3 linked regions of the Skermanella rosea genome follow. The protein of the gene in region 2 interacts with the protein of the main gene of each other region in a pairwise test. Links are inferred from orthologs where the notes say so. Each region holds a gene or a part of one and is shown on either strand. Other genes may lie near its edges.

Region 1 (3,050 bases), 330 kb from region 2 along the record:
CCGCGCGGGATCACGACGGCGCTGTCGGCCTCGAGGGGACCGGCGCGGTTGACGAGGTGGAGCCCCCACAGCGCCGCGCCGGCGACCATGCCGATGACGACGACCGCCCCGATCGCAACCCGGACGGCAAGACGCATGGCGAACCTACTTGTATTCCTTGAAGACCAGGGAGGCGTTGGTGCCGCCGAACCCGAAGGAGTTCGACAAGGCTGCCTTCACCCGCTTCTCCTTGGCCTGCTTCGGCACGAGGTCGACGCCGAGGCAGCTGCCGGACGGGTCTTCCAGGTTCAGCGTCGGCGGGACCACGCCGTCGTTGATCGCCTTGATCGAGAAGATCGCCTCGACCGCGCCGGCGGCACCCAACAGGTGGCCGATAGCCGACTTGGTGGACGACATCGAGACCGTCTCGATCGCAGGGCCGAACAGCCGCTTGACCGCGCCCAGTTCGATCTCGTCGCCGAGCGGCGTGGAGGTGCCGTGGGCATTGACGTAATCGATTTCGGACGGATCGATGCCGGCGCGCTTGAGGGCGTTCCGCATCGACCGGAAGCCGCCGTTGCCGTCCTCCGGCGGGGACGTGATGTGGTAGGCGTCGCCCGACAGGCCGTAGCCGGTCACCTCCGCATAGATCTTGGCGCCGCGGCGCTTGGCGTGCTCGAGTTCCTCGAGCACGAGGACGCCGGCGCCCTCGCCCATCACGAAGCCATCGCGGCCCTTGTCGTAAGGGCGCGACGCTTCCGTCGGGCGGTCGTTGTAGCCGGTCGACAGCGCGCGGGCCGCCGCGAAGCCGGCGATCCCGAGTCGGCTGACCGCCGCCTCGGTGCCGCCGGCCAGCATGACGTCGGCGTCTTCCCACATGATCAGACGCGCGGCATCGCCGATGGCGTGCGCGCCGGTCGAGCAGGCCGTGACGGCCGAATGGTTCGGGCCCTTGAAGCCGTACATGATCGAGACGTGGCCGGAGGCCAGATTGATCAGGCTGGCGGGGATGAAGAAGGGGGAGATCCGGCGCGGACCCTTCTCGTGAAGGGTGATGGACCCGTCATAGATGCCGATCAGGCCGCCGATGCCGGAGCCGATCATGACGCCGGTGGCCTCGCGCTGCTCGTCGGTCTGCGGCTGCCAGCCGCTGTCGGCGACGGCTTCGCGGGCGGCGGCGATCGCCAGGACGATGAACTCGTCCATCTTGCGCTGGTCCTTGGACGACACATGGTCGTCCGCGTTGAACAGACCCTCGGCGGTCGGTCCGCGCGGCACCTGCCCGGCGATCTTGGCCGGCAGGTCGGAAACGTCGAACGACGTGATGGCGCGCAGGCCGGACTCGCCCTTGATGAGACGTTCCCAGTTGTTCTGAACGCCGACCCCGAGGGGCGACACCATCCCGAGACCGGTTACGACGACACGTCTCATGATCAATCCTGAACTGCTCGTGGCTTGGAAAGCCGATGCCTTGGCAAGGCCGGGGGGTGAACGGCAAGGGCCTCGGTCGGCCAGGTCGCCGACCTGGCCGTGCCCCTACTCGGTACCGGGGCTCAGGCCGCGGCGTTCGCCTTGATGAAATCGATCGCGTCCTTGACGGTCAGGATCTTTTCGGCGGCGTCGTCGGGGATCTCGCACCCGAACTCCTCTTCGAACGCCATGACCAGCTCGACCGTGTCCAGGCTGTCGGCGCCCAGATCGTCGATGAAGCTGGCATTCTCGGTGACCTTGGACTCTTCGACGCCCAAGTGTTCGATGACGATCTTCTTCACGCGATCGGCGATGTCACTCATCTTTACAAACCTTCCCAAATCTTTCGTTTGATTGGGGTGAGCCCCGACGTCTGGACACCAGATATTATCGGCCCAACCCGTTAGTGTCGGCCCCATGAAAAGTGCCGTCACATAACACACTTGAACGGGGTTGACCAGCGTCCCTCGCTGGCAACCGGTGCGGCCCCGCCATGTTCCCTTAGATCATGGCCATGCCGCCGTTGATATGCAATGTCTGCCCCGTGACGTAGCCGGCCTGCTCGCTGGCCAGGTAGACGACGCCGGCGGCGATGTCGCCCGGATCGCCAAGCCGGCCGGCCGGAACGGCGCCCGTCAGCTTCTGCTTCTGCTCGTCGGGCAGCACGTCGGTCATCGCGGTCGCGATGAAGCCCGGGGCCACGCAGTTGACGGTGATGTTGCGCGACGCGACCTCGGCGGCCAGCGCCTTGGACATGCCGATCATGCCGGCCTTGCTGGCCGCATAATTGGCCTGCCCCGGGTTGCCGGTGACGCCGACGATCGAGGTGATCCCGATGATGCGGCCCCAGCGGCGCTTCATCATGCCGCGCAGGACGGCGCGCGACAGCCGGAAGCTTGCCGTCAGGTTGACGTCCAGCACCAACTGCCAGTCCTCGTCCTTCATCCGCATGGCGAGGCCGTCGCGAGTCAGTCCCGCATTGTTGACCAGGATGTCGACCTGCCCCATGGCGGCCTCGGCGTTCTTGACCAGCGCCTCGGTGGCAGCCGTGTCGCCGAGGTTGGCCGGCACCACGAAGGCGCGCCCGCCCAGTTCCGCCGCGAGCGCTTCCAGCGCCTCGACCTTGGTGCCGGACAGGGCGACGGATGCCCCCTGGGCATGCAGGGCCCGCGCGATGGCGGCCCCGATCCCACCGGAAGCGCCGGTCACCAGCGCGGATTTACCCGTCAGATCGAACATCGATGGCCTCGAAGTTAACGTGCGGCACGAAGCGGCGACAGCAGTTGAGCGACTCAGGATACGGTCTTGATGAAGGTCTCGATGTCGGCCGGCCCCTGGATCGACAGGCCGGAGACTTCCCGATCGATCCGCTTGGCGAGGCCGCTCAGCACCTTGCCGGAGCCCAGTTCGACCAGGGTATCGACCCCCTGCCCCTTCATGAACAGGACGCTCTCGCGCCAGCGCACCAGGCCGGTGACCTGGTCGACCAGCAGGCGCCGGATCTGGTCGGGGCCGACCACCGCCTCGGCCGTGACGTTGGCGACGACCGGGACCACCGGGCCGCGCAGCTCGACGTTGGCGAGCGCCTCCGCCATGGCCTC
Region 2 (3,151 bases):
GCGAAGCCGGCTCGGGCTTCGCCTGGGGCGGCCGGGGCGGCGCCGGCGGCGACTCGTCGATGCGGGTATTGGTCAGTTCGCCGACATCGACGATGTCGATCGGAATCGATTCCGGAATCTCGATAGGCTTCTGCATCATTGGCAGGCCCATCACGGCGATCGCGATGACCGCCACGTGGACCACCACCGAGAAGATGATGCCATTGCGCATGATCTAGCGCGCCGCGGCTTTGGGTTGCGGCAGCTCGGCGACCAGCCCGACCTTGGTGAAGCCGCCTGCGCTGATCGTGCCCATCACCTGGAGCATGGTGCCGTAGGCGATCCTGTTGTCGCCGCGCACCAGGACGCGGGCTTCCGGATTGTTCTCGGTGATCGCGCGCAGCAGCGGGACGAGGTTGTCCAGCTCCACGGCGGTCTCCTGGACGAAGATGCGGTTCTGCGTGTCCACCGTGATGAACAGCGGCTTGCTGTCGGTCGGCAGGGCCGGCGCCGCCGTCTTGGGCAGGTCGACCGGCACCCCGACCGTCATGAGCGGCGCCGAGACCATGAAGACGATCAGCAGCACGAGCATGACGTCGACGAACGGCGTCACGTTGATCTCGGCGAGCTGCTTGTAGGCGCGGCGTCGGCCGCGGCCCTCGGATTTCCCGGCGAGCTGGGCTCCCATGGATCAGGCCCGTTCTTCCAGATAGCGCGAGAGGATGGAGCTGAACTCGCTGGAGAACGCCTCCAGGCGTTCAGCGTAGCGCCCCAAATCTGTCGAAAATTTGTTGTAGGCGACCACCGCGGGAATGGCGGCGACGAGGCCGAGGGCCGTGGCGAACAGCGCCTCGGCGATGCCCGGCGCCACGACGGCCAAGCTGGTGTTGTTGGAGGCGGCGATCGAGGTGAAGCTGTTCATGATGCCCCAGACCGTGCCGAACAGCCCGATGAAGGGCGCCGTGGAGCCGACGGTCGCCAGGAACGACATGTAGCGCTCGGCCCGCGCCATCTCGCGGCCGATCGTCACGGACATCACGCGCTCGACCCGCTGCTGCAGCCCGGCCTTGATGCCCGAGGCATTCAGGGAGCGCTCGCTGGCGTGGCGCCACTCGCGCATGCCGGCGGCGAAGGTCGCGGCCATCGGGTCGCCGGGCTGCTTGCCCACGTCCTCGTAAAGCTTCTCGAGCGATCCGCCCGACCAGAAGCTCTCCTCGAAGTCGGCGGCCTGCGCGTTGAGCCGGCGCAGCTTGACGATCTTCTCGAAGATGATCGCCCAGCACCAGACCGACGCGGCGAACAGCATGAGCATGACGGCTTTGACCACCACGTCGGCGGCCATGAACAGCCCCCAGACGGAGAGGTCGTGAGACGCCGCCGCCGCGCCGGAAGTGATGACAGAAGGATCCATGGTAGTCGGTCTCGCCTTTAGCTGTTTGGGCCTTGATCGGTTTCGCCGCGGGTCCGTAGCGCGTCCAGGGTGGCCCGGACCGGCTCCGGCAACCGCACGGGCCGGCCCAGCGGATTGATGCAGAACACGGTTAACAAAATACGAACGAGGACCCGGCGCCCCGGCACGCCAGCCATGAGGACGGTCTGCTCGAACTCCATGGAGGCGCCGCGGATATCGATGATTCGCGTTTCGACTTCAAGCAGGTCGTCGAGCCGCGCCGGGGCCCGGAAGTCGATCTCGCACCTGCGTACCGCAAAGGCCACACCCGTGTCGCCCGCGATCTCGGCATGACGGCTTCCCAGCGCCCTCAGCATCTCGGTGCGCCCGCGCTCGGCGTAGCGCAGGTAGTTGGCGTGGAACACGAGGCCCCCGGCGTCCGTGTCCTCGTAATAGACGCGGACCGGCAGCCGATGTACCGCACCGTCCATGCCGCCGCCGAAGATTTCACTCATCGGTATCCCCCTCCGGCACCAGCAGGTCGAGCTGGCGCGCCGGGATCTGCGGGACGCTGAGGCCCAGGTAGCGGAAGCCGCCGTCGGTCAGCATGCGTCCGCGCGGCGTCCGCTGGAGCATGCCCTGCTGGATCAGGTAGGGCTCGACCACCTCCTCCAGCACGTCGCGCTGCTCGCCCAGGGCGGCGGCCAAGGTCTCCACCCCGACCGGCCCGCCGGCGTAATTGCCGGCGATGCAGCCGAGATAACGCCGGTCCATGCCGTCCAGCCCCAGCCGGTCCACTTCCAGCCGGTTCAGCGCCGCGTCGGCCGCCGCGGCGTCGACCGCGGAGCCGCCCGCGACGGCCGCGAAGTCCCGCACCCGGCGCAGCAGGCGTCCGGCGACGCGGGGCGTGCCGCGGGACCGCAGCGCGATCTCGGCGGCGCCGTCCGGGGTCAGCTCCAGCCCGAGCACGCGGGCGGCCCGGCTGACGATCAGCTCCAGCTCGTCCGGCTCGTAGAACTGCAGCCGCAGCGGGATGCCGAAGCGCTCGCGCAGCGGCCGGGTGATCAGGCCGGACCGGGTCGTGGCGCCGATCAGCGTGAAGGGCGGCAGGTCGATCTTGATCGAGCGCGCCGCCGGCCCCTCGCCGATGATCAGGTCGAGCTGGAAATCCTCCATCGCCGGGTAGAGGATCTCCTCGACCGCCGGGGACAGCCGGTGGATCTCGTCGATGAACAGCACGTCGTGCGGCTGCAGGTTGGTCAGCAGGGCCGCCAGGTCGCCCGCCCGGGCGATCACCGGCCCCGACGTGGAGCGGAAGCCCACGCCCAGCTCCCGGCTGACGATCTGGGCCAGCGTGGTCTTGCCCAGGCCCGGCGGCCCGAAGAACAGGACATGGTCCAGCGCCTCGCTCCTGCCGCGCGCCGCCTGGATGAAGATCGCCAGGTTCTCGCGCACCTGCCGCTGCCCGACGAACTCCGACAGGGACAAGGGCCGGATCGTGCTTTCCGCCTGCTCCCCCGCGACCTCGCCCCGCATCGGCTCGGGCTGCACCATGCGATCCTGCTCGGCTGCCGCCATCACGCGCTAAGCTCCTTCAGTCCCATCATGATCAACTGTTCCACCTTGGCGTCGGGGCCGGCCTTCTGGGCGGCCTGGGCGACCGCCGCGAAGGCCTCGGCCCGCCGGTAGCCGAGATTGACCAGCGCCGATACCGCGTCGCCGGTGACCCCCGCCCCGGCCGGCGCGCCGCCGGACGCGGCCGTCGCCGGGCCGCCGCCGAAC
Region 3 (3,419 bases), 1.3 Mb from region 2 along the record:
CGCGGGCAGAGTCTGGGCCAGAACTTCCATCATGCCGACCATCGGCTGCCTCCTTCTAAGGGCCAATAACGACGGGGGGAGCGGCTGCCTGCGCCTACTGCGCGGTTGGAAAAGCCTCTCCGCGGGCTTATCTTTGTCCCATACGGCTTAACGATTGCTTAAGACGCTTGCCGCACCTGCCGAAGGCCGCGGGTGCCGCCGGGTGCATGGCTACAGGCGCAAGGGTGGTGCAGCCGCAGGCTTGTTGACAGGCATTGCGCGCACTCTTATGTCAAGGCCGTGCCATGCCCGGGCCGATGCCGAGCGGGCGCCCTGGATCGTGCGCCAGCCGTTTCTTGCTCATACCGTTCTTTGCTCTAACCCGAGGTCTCAATGTTCGGTGCTATTGCCCGTAAACTTTTCGGCACCGCGAATGATCGCACCGTGAAGGCGCTGCTGCGGCAGGTCGAGGTCATCAACGCCCTGGAGCCGAAGGTAGCCGGCCTGTCGGACGACGAACTCCGGATGCGCACCGACTGGCTGCGCGAGCGCCTCGAAAAGGGCGAGACGCTGGACGACATCCTGCCCGACGCCTTCGCCACCGTGCGCGAGGCGGCCAAGCGCGTCCTGGGGCAGCGCCACTTCGACGTCCAGCTGATGGGCGGCATCGTCCTGCACCAGGGCAAGATCGCGGAGATGCGGACCGGCGAAGGCAAGACGCTGGTCGCCACGCTCCCGGTCTATCTCAACGCGATCGCCGGCAAGGGCGTCCACGTCGTCACCGTCAACGACTACCTGGCCAAGCGCGACAGCGGCTGGATGGGCAAGGTCTACGGCTTCCTGGGGCTTTCGGTCGGCTGCATCGTCCACGGGCTGGACGATTTCGAGCGCAAGATGGCCTATGCCGCCGACATCACCTACGGCACCAACAACGAGTTCGGCTTCGACTACCTGCGCGACAACATGAAGTTCCGGCTGGAGGACATGGTCCAGCGGCCGTTCAACTTCGCGATCGTCGACGAGGTCGACAGCATCCTGATCGACGAGGCGCGCACGCCGCTGATCATCTCCGGCCCCTCGACCGACAGCTCCGAACTCTATATCGCGGTCAACCGGGTGATCCCGCACCTGTCCGCCGAGGATTACGAGAAGGACGAGAAGGTCCGCGCCGTCAGCCTGACCGAGGCCGGCACCGAGAAGGTCGAGCAGATCCTGCGCGACATGGGCCTGCTGACGGAGGGCAACCTCTACGACATCCAGAACGTCAGCCTGGTCCACCACGCCAACCAGGCCCTGCGGGCGCACACCCTGTTCCAGCGGGACAAGGACTACATCGTCAAGGATGACAAGGTCATCATCATCGACGAGTTCACCGGCCGCATGATGGAGGGCCGGCGCTATTCCGAGGGCCTTCACCAGGCGCTGGAGGCCAAGGAGGGCGTGACGATCCAGCGCGAGAACCAGACGCTGGCCTCGATCACCTTCCAGAACTATTTCCGCCTCTATCCGCGCCTGTCCGGCATGACCGGCACCGCCATGACCGAGGCGAACGAGTTCGCCGAGATCTATGGCCTGGAAGTGGTCGAGATGCCGACCAACGTCGCGGTCCAGCGCAAGGATTTCGACGACGAGGTCTACCGCACCGGCCGCGAGAAGTTCGACGCCATCGCGATCCTGGTCGAGGAGTGCCGGGCGCGCAAACAGCCGATCCTGGTCGGCACCGTGTCGATCGAGAAGTCGGAAGTGCTGTCCGACCTGCTCAAGAAGAAGAACATCCCGCACGCGGTGCTGAACGCCCGCTACCACGAGCAGGAAGCGCAGATCATCGCCCAGGCCGGCCGGCCCGGCGCCGTGACGATCGCCACCAACATGGCGGGCCGCGGCACCGACATCCAGTTGGGCGGCAACTTGGAAATGCGCCTGGCGGTCGAGCTGGCCGACATCCAGGATCCGGCCGAGCGGGAGCGCCGCACGGCCGAGATCCAGGCCGAGATCGCGCGCGACAAGGAGATCGTGAAGGAGGCCGGCGGCCTGTTCGTGATCGGCACCGAGCGGCACGAGAGCCGGCGCATCGACAACCAGCTGCGCGGCCGGTCGGGCCGCCAGGGCGACCCCGGCGCCTCCAAGTTCTTCCTCAGCCTGGACGACGACCTGATGCGGATCTTCGGGTCCGAGCGCATGGACGGCATGCTCCAGCGCCTGGGCCTGAAGGAGGGCGAGGCGATCGTCCACAGCTGGATCAACAAGGCCCTGGAGAAGGCGCAGCAGAAGGTCGAGGCGCACAACTTCGAGATCCGCAAGAACCTGCTCAAGTACGACAACGTGATGAACGACCAGCGGAAGGTCGTCTACGAGCAGCGCCGCGAGATCATGGACGCGCCGGAGATCGGCGGCACCATCGAGGACATGCGCCACGAGGTGATCGAGGAGATGGTCAAGAAGGCCATCCCGGCGAATGCCTATGCCGAGCAGTGGAACATCGACGGCCTGCACGAGGAGATCCGCCGGGTCCTGAACCTGGACCTGCCGGTACATGACTGGGCCAAGGAAGAGGGCATCGCCGAGGCGGAGATCGAGGACCGGGTGCGCCGCGCCTCCGACGAGAAGATGGCGCAGAAGGCGGCCAATTACGGTCCCGAACTGATGCGGGCGGCCGAGAAGAGCCTGCTGCTCCAGCTGCTCGACCAAGCCTGGAAGGAGCATCTGCTGCACCTGGACCATCTGCGCCAGGGCATCAACCTGCGCGCCTACGCCCAGCGCGACCCGCTGAACGAATACAAGCGCGAAGCCTTCGAACTGTTCGAGGGGATGCTGTCGCACCTGCGCGAGACGGTCACCACCGTGCTGTCCTATGTCGAGATGCGGGTGAACCACCCCGAGGACATGGAGCCGCCGCCGTTCGAGGGCGTCGAGTCACGCCAGGACCCGGCGCTTGCCGCCGCCGACGCCGTTCCGGCCGACGCGGCCCTGCCGGACGGGATGGTACGGCGCGTGGCCCCCGCGTCGGTCGGCTCCGAAGCCGAGATCGACCCGCGTACGCCGCGCAACGCCCTGTGCCCCTGCGGGTCCGGCAAGAAGTACAAGCACTGCCACGGGCGGGTCGCCTGAACAGCCGGATATGCCCGGGGCACCTCGAACGGGGAGCCCCGGGGGTCTGGACATACAGTCTAAAATGTAACTGAAGCCCCCTGCGACGATTTTCCAAAAACTTGACATGGATCAACGTCGCACCGGTCTGTGCGCCGCACAATCTCCGCCATAGGTCATATGCACTCAAGCGGAGGTCAGGTTCATGCGCGCGTTCTTCCCGTGTGTTTCCGGAGTTTCCCGTCAGTCCGAAGACGTCATCGGCAAGCTCCTCGCCCACCGGATCGGCAATTCCCGCGTCACGAACCGGCCGATCACGCTGCGCTCCGCCCTGGAGGCCTGCGGCCGCGAAC

What was found.
Region 1: the proteins of ybgC (region 2) and JL101_RS07400 interact in binary tests that used the Escherichia coli proteins (3 or more experiments, as listed by UniProt). The link is inferred for Skermanella rosea from one-to-one orthologs.
Region 3: the proteins of ybgC (region 2) and secA interact in binary tests that used the Escherichia coli proteins (3 or more experiments, as listed by UniProt). The link is inferred for Skermanella rosea from one-to-one orthologs.

What each region holds. Positions count from the first base shown.
Region 1 is NZ_CP086111.1:1,593,882-1,596,931, reverse strand. The notes cover bases 153-3,050. They hold JL101_RS07400 (acyl carrier protein), read right to left. Parts: upstream 1,773-3,050; coding sequence 1,533-1,772; downstream 153-1,532. Other genes in these bases: fabD (ACP S-malonyltransferase), read right to left, coding at 2,742-3,050; fabG (3-oxoacyl-[acyl-carrier-protein] reductase), read right to left, coding at 1,951-2,688; fabF (beta-ketoacyl-ACP synthase II), read right to left, coding at 153-1,410. Outside these bases: endolytic transglycosylase MltG, read right to left, coding at 1-137; more of fabF, read right to left, coding at 145-152. UniProt on the Escherichia coli protein: Carrier of the growing fatty acid chain in fatty acid biosynthesis.
Region 2 is NZ_CP086111.1:1,927,334-1,930,484, reverse strand. Bases 147-3,145 are described here. They hold ybgC (tol-pal system-associated acyl-CoA thioesterase), read right to left. Parts: upstream 1,885-3,145; coding sequence 1,408-1,884; downstream 147-1,407. Other genes in these bases: ruvA (Holliday junction branch migration protein RuvA), read right to left, coding at 2,947-3,145; ruvB (Holliday junction branch migration DNA helicase RuvB), read right to left, coding at 1,877-2,947; tolQ (protein TolQ), read right to left, coding at 671-1,390; JL101_RS08895 (ExbD/TolR family protein), read right to left, coding at 215-667; JL101_RS08900 (hypothetical protein), read right to left, coding at 147-211. Also shown: more of JL101_RS08900, read right to left, coding at 1-146; more of ruvA, read right to left, coding at 3,146-3,151.
Region 3 is NZ_CP086111.1:674,577-677,995, reverse strand. What follows is about bases 21-3,287. They hold secA (preprotein translocase subunit SecA), read left to right. Parts: upstream 21-372; coding sequence 373-3,087; downstream 3,088-3,287. Other genes in these bases: JL101_RS03150 (hypothetical protein), read left to right, coding at 3,272-3,287; JL101_RS03160 (hypothetical protein), read right to left, coding at 21-42. Outside these bases: more of JL101_RS03160, read right to left, coding at 1-20; more of JL101_RS03150, read left to right, coding at 3,288-3,419. UniProt on the Escherichia coli protein: Required for protein export, interacts with the SecYEG preprotein conducting channel.